4 regions of the Thioalkalivibrio sp. HL-Eb18 genome follow, and region 1 is predicted to be linked to each of the others. Evidence: predicted binding sites of a transcription regulator. Region 1 holds the regulator's gene; each other region holds the start of a gene.
What was found. Region 1 encodes sigma-54, which starts transcription at its own class of promoters, with help from an activator protein. Its sites were predicted from a motif close to TGGCANGNTNCNTGCTT; they were not measured.
Positions count from the first base shown of each region.

Region 2: a site for sigma-54 is predicted at 3,353-3,369, ahead of glnA (glutamate--ammonia ligase). Genes of this name have one in related genera too.
Region 3: a site for sigma-54 is predicted at 2,684-2,700, ahead of F813_RS0110535 (TorF family putative porin). Genes of this name have one in related genera too.
Region 4: a site for sigma-54 is predicted at 2,582-2,598, ahead of F813_RS0104005 (PEP-CTERM sorting domain-containing protein). Genes of this name have one in related genera too.

Region 1 is NZ_KB822966.1:53,201-58,018, forward strand. It holds gene lptC (LPS export ABC transporter periplasmic protein LptC) at 1-298, shown strand, start outside; gene lptA (lipopolysaccharide transport periplasmic protein LptA) at 291-815, shown strand; gene lptB (LPS export ABC transporter ATP-binding protein) at 866-1,594, shown strand; gene F813_RS0106815 (RNA polymerase factor sigma-54) at 1,668-3,161, shown strand; gene hpf (ribosome hibernation-promoting factor, HPF/YfiA family) at 3,164-3,502, shown strand; gene F813_RS0106825 (PTS sugar transporter subunit IIA) at 3,507-3,977, shown strand; gene hprK (HPr(Ser) kinase/phosphatase) at 4,045-4,818, shown strand, end outside.
Region 2 is NZ_KB822962.1:118,086-122,903, reverse strand. It holds gene F813_RS0103300 (ATP-binding protein) at 115-912, shown strand; gene F813_RS0103295 (lysophospholipid acyltransferase family protein) at 887-1,780, shown strand; gene glnA (glutamate--ammonia ligase) at 1,865-3,274, opposite strand; gene F813_RS0103285 (cation diffusion facilitator family transporter) at 3,472-4,743, opposite strand.
Region 3 is NZ_KB822972.1:88,911-93,728, forward strand. It holds gene hmpA (NO-inducible flavohemoprotein) at 1-223, shown strand, start outside; gene F813_RS0110520 (gamma-glutamyl-gamma-aminobutyrate hydrolase family protein) at 224-1,018, opposite strand; gene F813_RS0110525 (amidoligase family protein) at 1,029-2,021, opposite strand; gene folB (dihydroneopterin aldolase) at 2,133-2,498, shown strand; gene F813_RS0110535 (TorF family putative porin) at 2,753-3,466, shown strand; gene F813_RS0110540 (P-II family nitrogen regulator) at 3,532-3,870, shown strand; gene F813_RS0110545 (ammonium transporter) at 3,908-4,818, shown strand, end outside.
Region 4 is NZ_KB822963.1:8,144-12,961, forward strand. It holds gene ribD (bifunctional diaminohydroxyphosphoribosylaminopyrimidine deaminase/5-amino-6-(5-phosphoribosylamino)uracil reductase RibD) at 1-258, opposite strand, end outside; gene nrdR (transcriptional regulator NrdR) at 258-809, opposite strand; gene glyA (serine hydroxymethyltransferase) at 832-2,091, opposite strand; gene F813_RS0104005 (PEP-CTERM sorting domain-containing protein) at 2,678-3,355, shown strand; gene F813_RS0104010 (PEP-CTERM sorting domain-containing protein) at 3,688-4,320, shown strand; gene F813_RS0104015 (TAXI family TRAP transporter solute-binding subunit) at 4,557-4,818, shown strand, end outside.

The DNA of each region.
Region 1 (4,818 bases):
CGCGCCAGAGGCGCTGCACCGGCCTATGGACGAGATCCTGGACCTGATCGGCCCCACGCGGGGGGTGCAGCCCGAGCGTGACGAGCGCGTGCGCACGGTCATCGAGTCCTCCGATGTGACGGTGGCGACCGATACCATGATTGCCACCTCCGATTCGCTCTCGACGCTTGATCAACCCGGTCTTTTTCAGCGGGGTACGGGTCTGCGCGTGGACTCGCGAGGGGATACCATAGAGCTGTTCCATGACGTGTACACGCTCTACAGCGAGTCGGGCGAGGAGGAAGCCGCTAATGACTGAACGTGGTGGGTCGTCGCTCGCCCGGGCCGGGTGGCCCGTGCTGATGAGCAGTGTCTTGCTGTTGCTGGCCGTGCCGGTTATCGCCCAGCAACAGTCCCTGCCGGTGGAGATTACCGCGGATCACGCGGAGATGGACGAGCGCCGGGGCCTGGGTACCTATACCGGCGATGTGGTGGTGATCCGCGGGGACATGACGCTGGAGGCGGACAAGGTCTATGTGCGCAGTCGTGACCGGCGCCCCTACGAGATGGAGGCCCACGGCGAGCCCGCGCGGCTGGAATCCCCGGACCCGGAAACAGGCGAGATGCGCATCGCCACCGCGCTGCGCATCGATTACCTGCTGAACGAGGACCGGGTGATCCTGACCGACCAGGCGCATGTGGTCACGGCCGCCGAGGAGGCGCGCGGCAAGCGCATCGTCTACGACCTGGAGACGGACGTGATCGAGGCCGAGCGTGGCGAGACCGATGACGAGCGTGTACGCATCACGATTCAGCCCCGCGAAGACGACGAATGACCGAGCTCGACACCAGCGCGCCCGCAGTGGCCGGTGGCGACCCCCCGCCGATGGCCGGCTATCTGACCGGACGCGAGCTGACCAAGCGCTATGGCAAGCGTACGGTGCTGGATCGTGTCGACGTTGATCTGGCACCAGGGGAGGTCGTGGGCCTGCTGGGCCCGAACGGCGCAGGCAAGACCACCTGTTTCTACAGCCTGGTCGGCCTGATCCGGCCCAATCGCGGCCGTATCACGCTGGGTGACCGGGACATCACCCGGGCCCCGATCCATTCACGGGCCCGGGCCGGGCTGGGCTACCTGCCGCAGGAGGCCTCGATCTTCCGGCGGCTGAGCGTGTGGGACAATCTGCAGGCGGTGCTGGAGCTGCGGCCGGAGCTTGATCGCCACGAACGTCGCCGCATCGGCGATGCCCTGATCGAGGAATTTCAGCTGGAGACGGTGCGCCACAGCCCGGGGATTGCCCTGTCCGGGGGCGAGCGCCGCCGTGCCGAGATCGCGCGGGCACTGGCCGGTGACCCGCGCTTTATCTGCCTGGACGAGCCGTTCGCCGGCGTGGACCCGATTTCCGTGGGCGATATCCAGGCGGTGATTGGGCATCTGGCCCAGCGCGGGATCGGCGTGCTGATTTCCGACCACAACGTGCGCGAGACCCTCGGAATCTGCGACAGAGCCTATATTCTTAGTGAGGGCCGCATCCTGAGCGTGGGGACCCCGCAGGAACTGCTGGATGATCCCCAGGTGCGCCGGGTGTATCTCGGCGAAAACTTTCGGCTGTGAGTACTTCCTTTGGGCATGTCTCGACGAGTCCTTTTAAGATGATCTTAATGGTCACGATGGACCTCAAACCGCGATGCTGAAGCCCGGGCTCAATCTGCAGCTGGGGCAGACGCTAACGATGACCCCGCAGCTGCAGCAGGCGATCCGCCTGCTGCAGCTTTCCACGCTGGAGTTGCAGGCGGAGATCCAGCAGGCGCTGGAAAGCAACCCCATGCTCGAGCAGGTGGAGGACGAGGGCGAGGAGGCCCCGCCCGAGCGCCCGGAGGAAGGGGGTGAACGGGTCGACGGGGATCGCATGCAGTCCGACACGGCCGGCGATGACGTGATCCCCGAGGAGTTGAGTACCGACAGCCGCTGGGACGACATCTACGAGCCCGCCCCGAGCCCGCGCGGCCTGGATGATCGCGATCCGCTCGAGAATACCTCCGACGGCGAGGACGAGGGGCTGCAGGATCACCTGCTCTGGCAGCTGCATCTGAGCCACCTGACTCCACGCGACCAGCGCATCGGCGCGGCGCTGATCGACGCGATCAGCCCGGACGGCTATCTGGACGGCGACCTCGAGGCGCTGGCAGAGATGATCAGCCAGGGCGAGGACGAACCAGTGGGGGTCGACGAGGTCGAGGCGGTGCTGCACTGGATTCAGCAGTGCGACCCGCTGGGCGTCGGTGCGCGGGACCTGCGCGAGTGCCTGGAGATCCAGCTGCGCCATCTGGCGCCGGATGCCCCGGCACGCGATGCGGCCCGAGCCATCCTGGAAAACGGCATGGAGAGCCTGGCCAAGCGGGACTACCGGGCCCTGCAGCGCCAGTCCGGGGTACGCGACCCGGACGAGCTGGCGCGGGCGCTGGACTTGATCCGCACCCTGAACCCGCGGCCCGGTGCCCAGATCAGCGAGTCCACTTCGGAATACGTCGTGCCGGATGTCTATGTCCGCCATGACCGCGATGGCTGGCGTGTGGACCTGAATCCGGAGATTGCCCCGCGCATTCGCATCAACGATCTCTATGCGGGCATGGTGCGGCAGGTCTCCGATGCCCGCGACAGCGCGTTTATGCGCGATCAGCTGCAGGAGGCGCGCTGGTTCCTGAAGAGCCTGCACAGCCGCAACGACACCCTGCTGCGGGTGGCCCAAGCCATCGTCGAACGCCAGCAGGGGTTTCTGGAGCATGGTGAGGTCGCGATGCAGCCGTTGATCCTGCGCGATATCGCCGAGGCCCTGGAGATGCACGAGTCGACCATCTCGCGGGTGACCACACAGAAATACATGCACACCCCGCGTGGGGTATTCGAGTTCAAGTACTTCTTTTCCAGTCATGTCGGGACGGCCGACGGCGGCGAATGCTCGGCGACCGCGATCCGTGCCATGATTCGGGAATTGATTGGTGGCGAGACCCCGAACAAGCCACTGAGTGATGCAAAACTGGCCCAGATCCTGTCGGATCGGGGCATTAATGTGGCCCGACGCACCGTGGCCAAGTACCGCGAGGCCATGCACATACCGTCTTCCAGCGAACGCCGGCAGATGGCGAGCATGCCCAGCGGAACCAAGCAGAAAGGAGCCTGACCATGCAGATCAACCTGACCGGCCATCACGTCGATATCACCGACGCCCTGCGCGACTACGTGAACGAAAAGTTCGCCAAGCTGGAGCGCCACTTCGACAAAGTGATCGACGTGCATGTGGTGCTGACCCACGAGAAAAACCAGAACCTGAACAACAAGGCGGAGGCCAATCTCCAGGTCAGCGGCAATCACATCCACGCCGAAGCCAGTCACGAGGATATGTATGCGGCGATCGATGGGCTGATCGACAAGGTGGATCGCCAGCTGATCAAGCACAAGGAAAAGGTCAAGGACCATCACCGCGCCGAGGGCGCCCAGCGCAACCGCGAACAGGCCCTGTAACGCAATGACCATTGCCGAGCTGATCACCCGCGACCGTATCCGGCTGGAGCCCGAGTGTTCCAGCCAGAAACGGGCGCTCGAGACCCTGGCCGAGTTGCTGGCCGTCGGCGGCGAGGAGTCCGCCGGCCCGGCCAGCGGGGCCATCTTCGAGGCCCTGTCTGCCCGCGAGAAGCTTGGCTCCACTGGTCTGGGGCATGGCGTGGCCATCCCGCATGGGCGCCTGGCCGAGCTTGATGCCCCCCGTGTCGCGGTCCTGCGGCTGGACCAAGGGGTCGACTTCGACGCCATGGATCACGAGCCGGTGGATATCCTGATCGCGCTGCTGGTCCCCGAGGCGGCCACCAGTGCGCACCTGGATCTCCTGGCGCAACTGGCCCGTGGTCTCTCGCAGCCCGACAATATTGCGGCGCTCCGCCGCGCCGGCGATGCCGACGGCCTGGAGCGTGAACTGACCCGGGCCTTCGGCGACGCTTGAGCATGGCTCTCCCGGCAGCGCTTCCCCGATTACGACACCCCGCGCCAGCGATGCCGGAGACTCGTGCATGAACGAGGCACTGGGAGAGGGCGGCATCGCGCGCGACATCACCGTCGAATCCCTGATCCAGGCGATGGGCAACCGCCTCGACCTGCGCTACGTCCACGGCGAGCAGGTCGCCCCCGACCGCAACCTGGTGGGCGGTGATGGCGACGACCTGCCGTTGGCCGGGCACCTCAACCTGATTCGGCCGAACCGCATCCAGGTCATCGGTGATTTCGAGGCGCGCTATATCGCGCGGCTGAGCGACGAACAGCGCGAGCAGTTGATCCTGGAGATGGCCCGCACCGGCACGACCGCGGTGATCTTCGCCGAGGACACCTGTCCGTTCTCGGAGATGCCGGACGTCCCCGAGGAGCAGCTGCCGCTGATCCTGTGCTCCTCGACCAGCAGCCACGAGATTATCTCCCTGCTGCGCTACTTCCTGCAGCAGCGGCTGGCCCACTTCGAAGTCCGCCATGGCGTGTTCATGGAGATCCTCGGGATCGGCGTGCTGATTAGCGGGGCGTCCAGCGTCGGCAAGAGCGAGGTGGCGCTGGAGCTGATCTCGCGCGGGCACCGGCTGATTGCCGACGATGCGCCGGAGTTCGCCCGTATCGCCCCGGATATCGTGCGTGGGCACTGCCCGGCCCTGCTGCAGGACCTGCTCGAGGTCCGGGGGCTGGGCGTGCTGAACGTCCGCGCGATGTACGGGGACTCCGCGATCAAGGGCGGCAAATACCTGCGGCTGATCATCGACTTGCGTGATCACAACGAGCCCTCGCCGGTGCCGGACGACCGC
Region 2 (4,818 bases), on a different contig from region 1:
CTTCTACCGGGTGCATAACGGTGTGTGCCTGCACCGACAATGGGCGCCATCCGGCAACCGCTGCGGATATGGCGGCGCTTGCGAAGCAGGCCTCGCCGCCCTATGTTGCGGGCCATGGAAACGCCCACCGTCCCCGCCTCCATCCGCCGCCAGGCCGGCCGCGCCATCGCGGACTTCGACATGATCCGCGAGGGTGATCGCATCCTCGTCGGGCTGTCCGGCGGCAAGGATTCGCTGACGCTGCTGTGGCTGCTGCATGGCCTGGCGCGGCGGGCACCGGTGCGCTTCGAGGTTGGCGCGGTCACGATCAACCCGGAGATCGAGGGCTTCGAACCGCAGCGCCTGATGGACTATCTCGGTGGTTACGGCATCCCGTATCACTTCGTCTCCGAACCGATCGCGGAGCTGGCTGGCGAGCACATGGACAACGACTCGTTCTGCTCCTTCTGCTCGCGCATGAAACGCGGCCTGATGTATCGCACCGCGCGCGAACAAGGTTACAACGTGCTGGCGCTGGGACAGCACCTGGATGACCTGGCCGAGAGCTTCATGATGAGTGCCTTCCACGGTGGCCAGCTGCGCACGATGAAGGCGCATTACGCGATCGACGCCGGCGACCTGCGGGTGATCCGCCCGCTGGTCTACGTGCGCGAGCGCCAGACGATGGATTTCGCCGAGGCCGCCGGGCTGCCGGTGATCCTCGACAACTGCCCGGCCTGCTTCGCGATGCCCACCCAGCGCGAGCACATGAAACAGCTCCTCGCACAGGAGGAGGCACAGCACCCCAGACTGTTCCGCAACCTGCGCACGACCCTCAAGCCGCTGATGACCGAGGGTGGCATCCCGCCGCGGGCAGAGCCGGCCGACTCATCCGAACCCCACGGTCATGGCCGAACGCCGGCATCTGCGTGACCGGCTGATCGCGGGCGGCCTGCGCCTGCTCGCCCGTCTGCCGCTGCGCGTGAACCATGCGCTGGGCGGGCTGATTGGCGCGCTGGCCTGGTATGGACCGACGCGTTCCGCCCGGATCACCCGCCGCAACCTCGAGCTTTGTTTTCCCGACAAGGATGCCGCCTGGCGCCGTCGGGTCGGGCGCGGATCGCTGATGGCCATGGGTCGGGCGCTGACCGAGTCCCCCTGGCTCTGGCAGGCCTCTGCCCAAACCCTGGAGCGACTGGCGGAGCCGGCCCGATACGCCCGCCTGCGCGAACGCGAGGGCGGGCGCGCATTGTTTCTGTGCGCCCCGCACCTGGGTTCCTGGGAGTTCGCCGGGCTGCAGGCCGCCTGCCACGGGCCGATGGCCACCCTGTACAGCCCGTTCAAGACCCCCGAGATCGACCGTTGGGTGCGCGAGGCGCGTGCCTCGACGGGTGCCACCCTGGCCCCGGCCGACCGCTCCGGGCTGCGCGTGCTGCAGCAGGCGCGTGATCGTGGCGAGATTATCGGGATCCTGCCGGATCAGAGCCCGAAGGGCGCCTCCGGTACGCATGCCCCGTTCTTTGGCCGCTCGGCGCTGACCATGACCCTGCTTCCGCGCCTGCTGCGTGGGCGCGAGGATCATGTCGTGTTCCTGTTCGCCGAACGCCTGCCGCGGGGCCGTGGTTTTCGCTATCACGAGATCGAGGCGGGGCCCGAGGTGGCCGACCGCGACTTCGGCCGCGCGGCTGCGGCGATCAATGCCCACGTGGAGGCCCTGGTGCGGCGCTGCCCGGAGCAGTACAACTGGGCTTACAAGCGCTTTTATCCGGCCCCCGAAGGCCAGCCCGACCCCTATCGTTGAGGGCGTCCGCGCACAAAAAAGCCGCCGGACCCGGAGGGCACGGCGGCCGGTGCCTCTGGCCCCTCGGGGCCAGAGGCGAGTGCCTTACAGGCTGTAGTACATGTCGAACTCGACCGGGTGGGTGGTCATGCGCATGCGGGTGACCTCTTCCATCTTCAGGTCGATGTAGGCATCGATCATGTCGTCGGTGAACACGCCACCCTGGGTCAGGTATTCGCGATCCTGGTTCAGGGCTTCCAGCGCCTGGTCCAGCGAATGGCAGACCTGCGGGATGCCCTTTTCCTCTTCCGGCGGCAGGTCGTAGAGGTTCTTGTCCATCGCGTCACCCGGGTGGATCTTGTTCTGGATGCCGTCCAGGCCGGCCATCAGCATCGCGGCGAAGGCCAGGTACGGGTTGGCGGTGGAGTCCGGGAAGCGCAGCTCGATGCGGCGGGCCTTCGGGCTCATCACGAACGGGATGCGGATGGACGCGGAGCGGTTGCGCGCGGAGTAGGCCAGCATGACCGGTGCCTCGAAGCCCGGCACCAGACGTTTGTAGCTGTTGGTGGACGGGTTGGTGAAGGCGTTCAGCGAGCGGGCGTGCTTGATGATGCCGCCGATGTAGTACAGCGCGGTCTCGGACAGGCCGCCGTACAGATCACCGGAGAACAGGTTCTTGCCGTCCTTGGACAGCGACTGGTGCACGTGCATGCCGGAGCCGTTGTCGCCGACGATCGGCTTGGGCATGAAGGTCGCGGTCTTGCCGTGCATGTGGGCGACATTCTGGATCACGTATTTCAGGACCTGTACTTCGTCGGCCTTCTGCGTCAGCGTTGCGGGGCCGACACCGATCTCGCACTGGCCGGCGGTGGCCACCTCGTGGTGGTGCACCTCGGTGACCAGGCCCATCTCGGTCATCACTTCGCACATCGTCGAACGCAGGTCGTGCAGGCTGTCGACCGGCGGGACCGGGAAGTAGCCACCCTTCACGCCGGGGCGGTGGCCGATGTTGCCGTCCTCGTAGACGCGTTCGGAGTTCCACGAGGCCTCGGAGGAGTCCACGCGGCAGTAGGAGCCGGACAGGTCGGCACCCCATTTCACGTCGTCGAACACGAAGAATTCGTTCTCCGGCCCGAACAGCGCGGTGTCGGCGATGCCGGTGCTCTGCAGGTAGGCCTCGGCGCGGCGCGCCAGGGAGCGCGGGCAGCGGTCGTAGCCCTGCATGGTAGCCGGCTCGACCACGTCGCAGCGGATGTTCATGGTCATGTCTTCGAAGAACGGGTCGATGACCGCGGACTCTGCGTCCGGCATCAGGATCATGTCGGACTCGTTGATGCCCTTCCAGCCGGAGATCGAGGAGCCGTCGAACATCTTCCCTTCTTCGAAGGCCTCTTCGTCGAGGTCATGGGCCGGCACGGTCACGTGCTGTTCCTTGCCCTTGGAGTCGGTGAAGCGGAAGTCGATAAAGCGGACTTCCTTTTCCTGGATCTGCTTCAGCACGTCGGCTGCGGACATGGGAGTCTCCTTAAGGTTTGCTCTTGGTCTTTGGGTTCGCCGCGCCGATTCGAGCCCGGCCGGCGTCGAATCGAGTCTATGCAGGCATCATGCCAGCTCGCTCGATTGGCCCTGTGACGGTCGTTCAGCACTCATGAGGTCCGTGCCACGCGGCAGGCTGCACAATAACCGTGCGTCATCGGCACCACAGTAGTGCATCAAGGGTTTTGTTGCACGCCAGTGGTGCATGGGCGATAGAGGATCTTCACCTCACCCAGCCGGCCCGTCAGTCGTGGATGGCTCTGCAGCGACTGTGACAGGCCCTCGCCCCGAGCGTTCAGCTCCGCGGGCGTGTATGCCCCGTCAAGGCGCAGCGTCAGGGCCAGGTGGATCCGCCCGTTCAGATAGTGCATGGAGAGCTGCTCCAGGCGCTCCAGTTCCGGGGTGCCGGCCCAGGCCTCGCGCACCGCCTCGGCGACCTCCGGACGCAGGGGCAGGTTCGAGCTGCGGGCCTGATCTTCGTCGTTTTCCGGATCCACATGGACCGTAAAATCTCGCAGCCGCTCATGGCGCTGGGTGACGGCCCAGTACACGGCATCGGCAATCCGGTGTCCCTCGGAAACCGAGATCATCGGGGCGACCTGGATATGCACATCGGCGACCACGTCGCTCCCGTGACGCCGCGTACGTAGCATGTGCGCATCCTTCACCCCGGGCACCTCCATGATCGTGTGACGGATGCGCGCGACCTCCTCCGCATCCAGCGCCGTGTCGATCAGTTCGGACGCGCTGCGTACGATCAGGCGTCCGGCGATATGCAGGATGAACAGGGCGACGATCAGGGCTGCGAGGGCGTCGGCCCAGGGGAAGCCCGCGACCGCCGCCCCGACCCCGATCAGGACGAACAGCGAGGAGATCGCATCCGTGCGGTGGTGCCAGGCGTTGGCATCCAGCATGCGCGATCCGATCCGTTTCGCGACCCGGTGGGTGTACTGATAGAGCCCTTCCTTGGCGACCAGAGTCAGCACCGCAAACGCGAGCGCGGCCGGGGCCGGCCCGGTCGCGGCTGCGGTATCCACGAGCCGCTGCCCGGCGGCCCAGGCGATGCCGAGGCCAGCCAGTGCCAGGAACACGCCGACGACCACGGTGGCCAGGGTTTCGATGCGCCCGTGCCCGTACGGGTGGTCATGGTCGGGCGAGGCGGCGGCCTTGCCGGCGGCGAACAGCACCACACCATCGGTGATCAGGTCCGACAGCGTGTGCACGCCGTCGGCGATCAGCGCCTGCGAGTTCAGCAGCCACCCACTCAATAGCTGCGCCAGGGCAAGAAAGGCATTCACCACCGCACCCACGACCGTTACGCGGCGCGTGGCGCGGTAGCGTCGGCCGTTCTCGGGCGAGATCGTCGATTCGGAGTTGGCGCGGGGGTCGCTCAGGACGTCTCTCCCAAACAGGGTCAGGCCTTCAGTATGGGCCTGCATCGGAGGCATGCAAGACACCCGTGCCTACACTGGCGGTGGCCGCAGCCGGAGCCCGGCCGATATACTGTGCGCTTTGCCCTGATC
Region 3 (4,818 bases), on a different contig from region 1:
CTGTTACAGCGAGCCTGCCAACGAGGATGTTGCCGACGCGACCGGTTTCCTGACCCGGGACAAGCTCGCCGAGTGGCTCCCCCATCGCACCGAGGTCGACGTGTATTTCCTGGGTCCGACGCCCTTCATGCGGCAGGTCCGTCAGCAGTTGCGTGAACTGGGCGTGCCGGACGAGCGTTGTTTCTTCGAGTTCTTTGGCCCGACTCGAGCCCTGGAAGCCTGATCAGGCCGACTGCGTGGCCGCTACTAGCGCCCGGAACAGGCGCTGGTGGCGGGTCTTCTGCGGCAGGTATTCGGGGTGCCACTGCACGCCGATACACCAGCCGTGTTCGGCCTCGATCGCCTGGACGACACCTGTCTCCTCGCGCCCGACGATCCGTATCCCCTGGCCCAGTTGGTCCACCGCCTGATTGTGCAGCGCGTTCACATGGATCGTGTCCGCGCCCAGTATCTCGGCCAGATGGCTACGGCCGTCGAGCATGACCGGCTTGACCGGCAGCAGGCTGCGGGCCTGTGGGGTCTCGACATAGAACTCGGCCAGATCCTGCTGTAGCGTCCCGCCGCGCACCACGTTGATCAGCTGCATCCCGCGGCAGATGCCCAGTATCGGGCGGTGCTCGTCCAGCGCGCGATGGATCAGCGCCTTTTCCAGACGGTCACGCTCGACGTCCAGCACGCCGCCGTGCGACTGGAACAATCGGCGCAGTAACCAAAGCGCGGGATAGAACAGATACCCGATCAATCGTTGTGACAGACGGCGTTCCGCGCCGCGAATGGCCTCCGGATTCGGGCCCTGAGGCAGCGACTCCCCGTACAGTTCGGGGTCAACGTCCGCACCGCCCCCGACCACCAGCGCGTCGAATGTTCGATGGGGGCGCGGCTTGCCGGGGCGTACGCGCAGGGGGCGTCCGCCGGCGCGCCAGACGGCCAGTGCGGTGAACAGCCAGGTCGGGCCCCCGCCCTGGTCGGGGCCGGTGATTGCGACCACCGGACGCCGAACCGGCCCGGTGTGGCTCATGGCGTCGTATTCAGAACCAGCCACGCAGCTTCCTGGCCCAGTCGTCGGCCCAGCGGCCCAGTGCCTGGGTGGGGCGTTCCAGGTATTCACGGCTCATTCGCTGCAGCCGTTCCCGGTCCGCGGCGAGCCGTTCCACTTCGACCCAGCCGTTAAAGGGGTGGGCCAGGCTCCATTCGGGGTCATCGATCTCGCAGTTAGGCAGGCGATAGTGGAACGCGGGCCGGGCCTTGACCAGCTCATGTTCTACCGGGGCCGCGTCGATACGTTTCGGGTCCAGTTCGGCATACAGCGGCAGCATGTCCAGCGGCCGATTGCGCGTGGTGTTGTGCGCGAGGTAATGGTCGATCAGCTCGCCCTGGTCCGGGTGGAAGTCCGGGTTCAGGGTCTCGCGTACAAAGGTGCCGGGGAATGCGCGGATGTAGGGGGACAGGCGTCTCGCCAGGTCGATCTCGCCCGCGTTCGCCAGCATCTCGTACAGCAGCAGGAAGGCCCGCAGGACATCCAGGATCCAGGCGGCCTCGGAGCTGTGGATCTCGATATTGAGCTGCAGCCCGAACGCGTAGAGCAGCGAGCGTTCTGTCCCAAGGGCACCGGCTTCCTGCAGTGCGGCCCGAACGCGATCCAGGCGGGGAAGCGCCGAGGCCGTTATCGGCGGTGCGACGATCTCGTGCGGTACCAGCCGCCCGGCGGCATCGGCCAGCCAGCGGTCCAGCGCGGCCTCGTCGGAATCGTCGAGTTCGATCCCCAGCCGCCGCAGGTGGCTGCGGTATGCCCGGTCCTTCAGTACCCTGGCATCCAGCTCGACCTGGAAATCACCCTGGTCCGTATCGCAGACCCGGGCGACGAACGGGCTTTCACAGCGGACCTGCCCGCCGAACTCGGCGCGGATCGCCTCGGCCATGCATTCGAGCGAGACGCCGGCCATCTCGATCTCCACGCCCACCCTTCGGGGGGACCCATCCGGATTGTCTGGCCAGGGCAGATCGTGAAAGCGCTCGGGCATCGGGAGTGTCCTTCGGAAGCGGCCGCGCCATGATAGCGGTTCGGTGTACCTGTTGTGGGCAAGCCAGTACGATAGGCGCCGGCCACCACGGCCGGACCGCGAAGGTACGAGATGGATCGAATCTACCTCAAGGATCTGCGCATTGATGCCGTCGTCGGCGTCTATGACTGGGAGCAGCGCATCCAGCGCCCCCTGCGCTTTGATATCCAGCTGGCCACCGACACGCGTATTGCCGCCCATTCGGGCGAGATTACCGACACGGTCGATTACGAGGCCGTGGCCAACGCGGTACGCGCGATCGTCACCCGCGAACCCCACGCCTTGCTGGAGTCCCTGGCCGAGGAGGTCGCGGAGGCCCTGATGGCCGAGTTTCGCACCCCGTGGGTGCGCATCGAACTGGGCAAGCCCGGTGCGGTCGCCGGTGTGGCCGAGGTGGGTATTGTGGTCGAACGCGGCACCCTCCCGGCCTCCGCCTGATCCTTTTGCGTCTGTTCCTGTCCTAGTTCGCCTCGACCCCGGCCGTGCGGCCGGTCACAGATCCCTCATTTATTGAACCAATATGGTGCGTGTGCACTTTTAGTGCGCACCGTTTTCGTGCGCGCCTGCGTCGTTCTACCGCAACAGGTGTTGTGAAAAGCCGATCTGGCTCCGTTTTCCCGATATGGCACGGCCCGTGCAAGGACCGGGTGTCGACTACGCGACACTCGATTGCACAACTGGGAGAACACAATATGAAGAAGTTCACTCGTTCCGCGCTGGCCGCCGCCATTGTCACTGTCGGCTCCACCGGCGGTGTGGCCTTTACCTCGACTGCCACCGCGGAGCTTTCCGTGAACATTGGGGCAGTCTCCAACTACTACTTCCGCGGTTATTCCGAAACCGATGATGGCGCCGCAATCCAGGGCGGCATTGATTACGAACATGAGTCCGGTTTCTATGTTGGTACCTGGCTCTCCAATGTCGATTTTGGGGACGACACCAGCTACGAGATGGATCTTTATCTCGGTTTCGCCGACGAGTTCGATAATGGCTTCGGCTACGACGTTGGCTACCTGTACTACGCCTATCCCGATGCCCGCGACGACAGCGGTTCCCTGAGCGCCGATTTCGGGGAAGTTTATGGCGAGGTTTCGTTCGATACGGGGCCGGTTGGGCTGTACACCGGTATGGCGTATGTCGTGAATGACAGCAGCGACTCGGCGCTCGAGAAAAAGGACATGTATTACTACGCCGGTCTGGACATCCCGTTCATGGATGTCTACAGCGCCGGTTTCCTCGTGGGTCGCACCAACTTCGATGACTCCGATCTCGACAACTACACCCACTACACCGCCAGTCTCGCGCGCGATGCCGGCGACTGGGGCGAGTTCAGCTTCAACCTCGAATACGTCGACGAATCCGACGAGGACGTTGGCGCCTGGGTGGGCTGGACCAAGACGTTCTAAACCCGGCTTTTCCACTCAAGTAACCGCGGGGCTGCCATTCGGCGGCCCCGCCCAAGGAGCCCGACATGAAGATGATTACCGCCGTGATCAAGCCGTTCAAGCTTGATGATGTTCGCGAGGCGATCTCGGAGATCGGCGTGCAAGGGATGACCATGACCGAAGTCAAGGGTTTTGGTCGTCAGCGCGGCCATACCGAGCTCTATCGCGGTGCCGAATATGTGGTCGATTTTCTGCCCAAGGTGAAACTGGAAGTGGCTGTCGACGAAAACCTGGTCGATCAGGTGGTCGAGGCCATTTCCAAGTCTGCCAGCACGGGCAAGATCGGCGACGGAAAGATTTTTATCACCCCGGTGGAGCAGGTCGTGCGTATTCGCACGGGCGAGACCGGCCCGGAAGCCCTTTAAGGGTTTTCGCTCTTCCATCGAATGAGGAATTTCAATCATGGAAATTGAACAACAAGTTGTCGAACTCGCCTATGCGATGGACACCTTTTACTTTCTGGTGGCCGGTGCACTGGTGATGTGGATGGCCGCGGGCTTTACTATGCTCGAGGCCGGGATGGTGCGCACCAAGAGTGTCGCCGAAATCGCGACCAAGAACATCGCCCTTTATTCGATCGCCAGCATCATGTACATGCTGATTGGCTACAACATTATGTACGGCGATGGCCTGAGCTCCGTGATCCCGAGCCTGGGCTTCCTGATCACCGGTGACAATGCCGTAGGCGAGGTGCTGGGTAGCGGTGGCGACATCTACTACTCCGATCGTGCGGACTTCTTCTTCCAGGTCGTGTTCGTGGCCACCGCGATGTCCATCGTCTCGGGTGCCGTGGCCGAACGGATGAAGCTGTGGGCCTTCCTCGCCTTTGCGGTCGTGCTGACCGGCTTCATCTACCCGATCCAGGGCTTCTGGAGCTGGGGCGAGGGCTTCCTCGACCAGATCGGCTACCTCGACTACGCCGGCTCCGGCATTGTCCACTTCACGGGTGCCGCCGCGGCGCTGGCCGGTGTGATCCTCCTCGGGGCGCGCAAGGGCAAGTACGGCAAGGACGGCCAGATCAACGCGATCCCGGGTTCCAACATGCCGTTGGCTACCCTGGGTGTGCTGATCCTGTGGCTGGGCTGGTTCGGCTTCAACGGTGGTTCGGAGCTGAAGGTCTCGGACATCGAGTCCGCCAACGCCGTGGCCGCCGTGTTCGCCAACACCAACCTGGCCGCGGCCGGGGGTGTGGTCGCCGCCCTGATTACCACCCGTCTGGTGTTCGGCAAGGCCGACCTGACCATGGCGCTGAACGGCGCGGTCGCAGGTCTTGTGTCCATCACCGCCGAGCCGCTGATGCCCAGCCCGTTCCT
Region 4 (4,818 bases), on a different contig from region 1:
GTGACTGCACGGCTCGAGCGTTACGTAGACGGTGGCGCCGCGCGCGGCTTCGCCGGCCGCGCGCAAGGCGTTCACTTCGGCATGTGACTCGCCGGCGCGCCAGTGCAGCCCCTCGCCGACGACCTCGCCCTCGCGCACCAGCACGCAGCCCACCCGAGGATTGGGATCGGCGCTGAAGCGGCCAAGATCGGCCAGCTCCAGCGCCCGCGCCATGTGACGCCGGTCCTCCACCGCCTGCTCGTGTCCCGGCTGTGCCATCAACTGCCCTCCTGCGAATCGCCCGGTGCGGAGGCGTCCGTGTCGGCGAGTCCCTCATCGATCAGGCGCAGCTGCGAGCGACGCATCTCCGGTGTCAGGTCATCCTCGAGGCGCTCGATGGCCTCGCGGAAGGACTGCACGCTGGCAAAGCTCAGATAGATGGAGGCAAAACGGATATAGGCCACATGGTCCAGGGCATGCAAGGCCGCCAGGACCATCTCGCCAATGCGGTCGGACTTGACCTCGGGGGCCGCCAGGGAGGCGAGCTGCCGCTTGATGTCGTCGATCACGCGTTCGACATCCTCGGTCTTCACCGGGCGCTTGTGCAACGCCCGGCGCAGACCGCTACGCAGCTTGTCCTCGTCGAACGCGACCCGTTCGCCGGAGCGCTTGACCACCCGCGGCAGGCTGAACTCCGCCCGCTCGAAGGTGGTGAAGCGCGCCCGGCACTCGCGGCACTCGCGCCGACGCCGGATCTGTTCCTGCTCCGGACCGGCCGTGCGCGAGTCGACCACACGCGTGTCCTGAGCACCACAGGCCGGGCAGCGCATGGCGAGCCGCCGCTACGTCGCGTTATTCGGCCGCGCCGTAGACCGGGAACCGACGGCAGATCTCGACGACCTTGGCGCGGGTCGCGTCGATCACCTGCTCGTTCTCGTGGTCATCCAGCACGTCGGCGATCCAGCCCGCCAGCTCGCGCGACTCGGCCTCGGTGAAGCCGCGGGTCGTGAGCGCGGCGGTGCCGATGCGGATACCGGAGGTCACGAACGGCGACTGCGGGTCGTTCGGCACCGCGTTCTTGTTGACCGTGATATTGGCGCGGCCGAGCGCGGCGTCCGCGGCCTTGCCGGTCATACCCTTGGAGACCAGGCTCAGCAGGAACAGGTGGTTGTCGGTGCCGCCGGAGACGATGTCATAGCCGCGCTCGACCAGGACCTCGGCCATCGCGCGGGCGTTGGCGATCACCTGCTTCTGGTAGGTCTTGAATTCCGGCTCCAGGGCCTCCTTGAACGCCACCGCCTTGCCGGCGATCACGTGCATCAACGGACCCCCCTGGGTGCCGGGGAAGATCAGCGACTGGAACTTCTTGTTCAGCTCCGGCTGACCCTTGGAAAGGATAAAACCGCCACGCGGCCCGCGCAGGGACTTGTGCGTGGTGGAGGTGACCACGTGGGCATGGTCGATCGGATTCGGGTATTCGCCGGCGGCGATCAGCCCGGAGACATGGGCCATGTCCACCATCAGGTAGGCGCCCACGGAATCGGCGATCTCGCGGAAGCGCTTCCAGTCGACCACGCGCGAGTAGGCGGAGAAGCCGGCGACGATCATCTTCGGCTGGTGCTCGGTGGCCAGGCGCTGGACCTCGTCGTAGTCGATCAGGCCCTCGTCGGTGATGCCGTACTGCACCGCGTTGTAGATCTTGCCGGAGAAGTTCGGCTTGGCGCCGTGGGTCAGGTGCCCGCCGGCGTCCAGGCTCATGCCGAGCACGGTGTCATGCGGCTGCAGCAGGGCCATGTACACGGCCGCGTTGGCCTGCGAGCCGGAATGCGGCTGCACGTTGGCGTAGTCGGCGCCATAGAGCTGCTTGAGTCGGTCGATGGCGAGCTGCTCGACGATGTCCACGTACTCGCAGCCACCGTAGTAGCGCTTGCCCGGATAGCCCTCGGCGTACTTGTTGGTCAGCACGGAGCCCTGGGCCTCCATCACGCGCGGGCTGGTGTAGTTCTCCGACGCGATCAGCTCGATGTGCTCTTCCTGGCGCTGCGCCTCCTTGCTGATGGCGCCCCAGAGTTCGTCGTCGTAGCCGTGGATGCTCATGTCGATCGAAAACATTCGGATCTCCCGTTTCATTACTTTCGTGGATTCGGTTTCCCGGCGCGCCGATTCACCGGCGCAGGCCTGGGAAGGGGGAAACAAAGACGCGTAATGATAGGGGATGCGGGGCTTTTTTTCAGGCGACCACGCCGGCAAGGCCCCGCCACCCGCGATTCGGCACGCCACGCAATACCGACATTATTTCCTTTTTTTCAATCGCCTAGACGAGTTTCCGTTCTTTCACGAGACCGGTGCGGTAGCGAGGCCAACCGATGCGCCCCGTACTCACCATTAGTGTCCTGTTTCTTTACACCCGATCTCGAACCGGCGTGGAAGCCGGCATACGGCCACCGCCCTCTAACCACGTGCGCACTAGGCCTGTCATCCAAATGGATGCCCAACCAGCGTCACACTTTTTTACACCCATACCCTTCGCGCCATGCTCGAGCGCATGGACATTCGCCTATCCATATGTTTTTGCGTGTGGATTCTTTGTACCGAGCCCGCATGGCACCTTTTCTGCATACCCCTGCATGCACAAGGACCGGATGGGCCGGATCCGCGCAAGCTACCCAGGGGGCTATTCCCAGGGAAGGTGCATCGAATGAAACCCATACGCATTACACCCTATTTCGCGAGTGCCGCCCTGTTGCTGGGCCTGGGCCTTTCCGGCGCCGCACAGGCTTCGTTTATTAGCTGCGAAAGCCTGGACGGGGGCCTCGAGGATCGCGTTACCAGCAACATCGGCTGCCAGGTACTCCAGCCGCTCGATGGCAATGCGAACGACCCTGTGGGCGGCGACTCAGCCAACTGGATCGTCAACACCGCCGGTGGCACGGGTTTTTTTGGTATCAGCGACTGGCAGTTCGATGGTCGCTGGGAAGACCCGCCCGACAGCAACGGCGATCCGCTGGAATTTGATCCGGCGGACCCGACACTCAACCTGGTCACCCTGAATGGCCACTCTCTGAGCGGCACCTGGACACTCGATCCGAGCTTCGTCTACGGAGACCTCCTGTTCCTGTTCAAGGACGGCGGCAACACGAACCTGGTTGGCTATCTGATGACCGGTTACAGCGGCTCCTATTCCACGCCCTTCAGCCGACCGCCGTTCCCGCTGCCGGGGGCAGGAAACGACCGCGACATCTCCCACGTCAGCATCTACTACCGCCCCGGCGGCCGTGTCCCCGAACCCCACACTCTGCTGCTATTGGGTCTGGGTCTGGGCTTGCTGGGTATCGTCGTCCGCCGCAAAGCGCGCAGGGACACGATGGCAGCCTGATCACCTCCTGCTCGGCTTCGGCATGATGGCGCCCAGGTGGCGCCATCATTGCGTTCAGGCTCCCCGATCCACAATGAATCGCTGGCCTCGACCGGACATGTCCGGTTTTTTTACATCTTGGCTATACCCCGCGACCGCCTCCTCAAAGCAATTCCCGCAAGCGGTTGTTTCAGCAGCCGAATCCCCCATCTCGTCGAACATGGCACGAAGCGTGCTGCATTCCCGCCTTGTGAGTGATGGCACTTTCGGACGATCCCCGTCCCCGCCGCATTCATGAGACACCATGGAGGGACTTTCGTCCCATGGAGATAAGCCCGATGTCATGCAAGCCTTTGCCCTCGTTCCTGGCCGGGACGTTGCTCCTGTTGACCCTGTCGCTTTCCGGGGCCACCCAGGCCGCACTTCTCGATTGCAGTGCCCTGTCCGGCAACGTCGGCGACAAGGTCAGCAACAATATCGGCTGCCAAATTTTGTCGCCTTTGGATGGTGCGGCCACCGACTCCACCACCGGGGACCCCTCCAGCTGGCTGGTAAATACCGCGGGCGATACCGGGTTCTTCGGGATCAGCGACTGGCTGTTCGACGGCCGCTGGACCTCCCCCGGGTCGAACAGCTCGACCCTCGCCAGCTTTGATGGCAATCGCCACAACGGGCAATGGAGCCTCGATTCCGAATGGGACTATGAAGACCTGCTGTTCGTGTTCAGCCATGGCAACGGCACCAACCTCGTCGGGTTCCTGATGACCGGAATGAACGGGGAATACAGCTCACCCTTTACCCAACCGCCCTTCAACTATCCGGGTGCGGCTACACGCAACATCTCGCATATCAGCGTCTATTACCGTTCGAGCGCGGTCGGCACCGTCCCCGAACCGAAGACGATGCTGCTGATGGGCCTGGGGCTCGGCCTGCTTGGGCTGATACTTCGCCGAAACCGGCTTCAGGGGTCCCGTTTTCCGGCCTAGCCGAACACACCGCGGCCCGTCGCCGCGCGCCATAAAGGGCACGCCTGTCGGGCGTGTCCTTGATCCTGCTTGAAGAGGGTCCTGCACAGGACCGCGGATATCCAAAGGCGGGGCTGCCCCCATCGTCCCCGCCCGCAGGCACAATCGACCTGAATGCGAACGTGCTATTTGATCGACGTCTCCCTAGAATCCTCGGCACTGCCGCGATTCGTTCCCGGCAATACCCCGGAGGGCGTATGAATCGATCCAGTGTGACGAGGACCGACCGGCGATGGCTGCAACGGCTGCTGCCAGTGCTCACCCTGGTCAGCCTGCTGCTGGCCACCACCACACAGGCCGAATCGCGCTTCATCAATATCGGCACCGGCGGGGTCACCGGCGTGTATTACCCGGCGGGCCAGCACCTGTGTCGTCTGTTCAACACCCGCCGCGACGAGCACGGGATGCGCTGCACGGCGGAGAGCACCGGCGGGTCCGTGTTCAATCTCAACATGATCC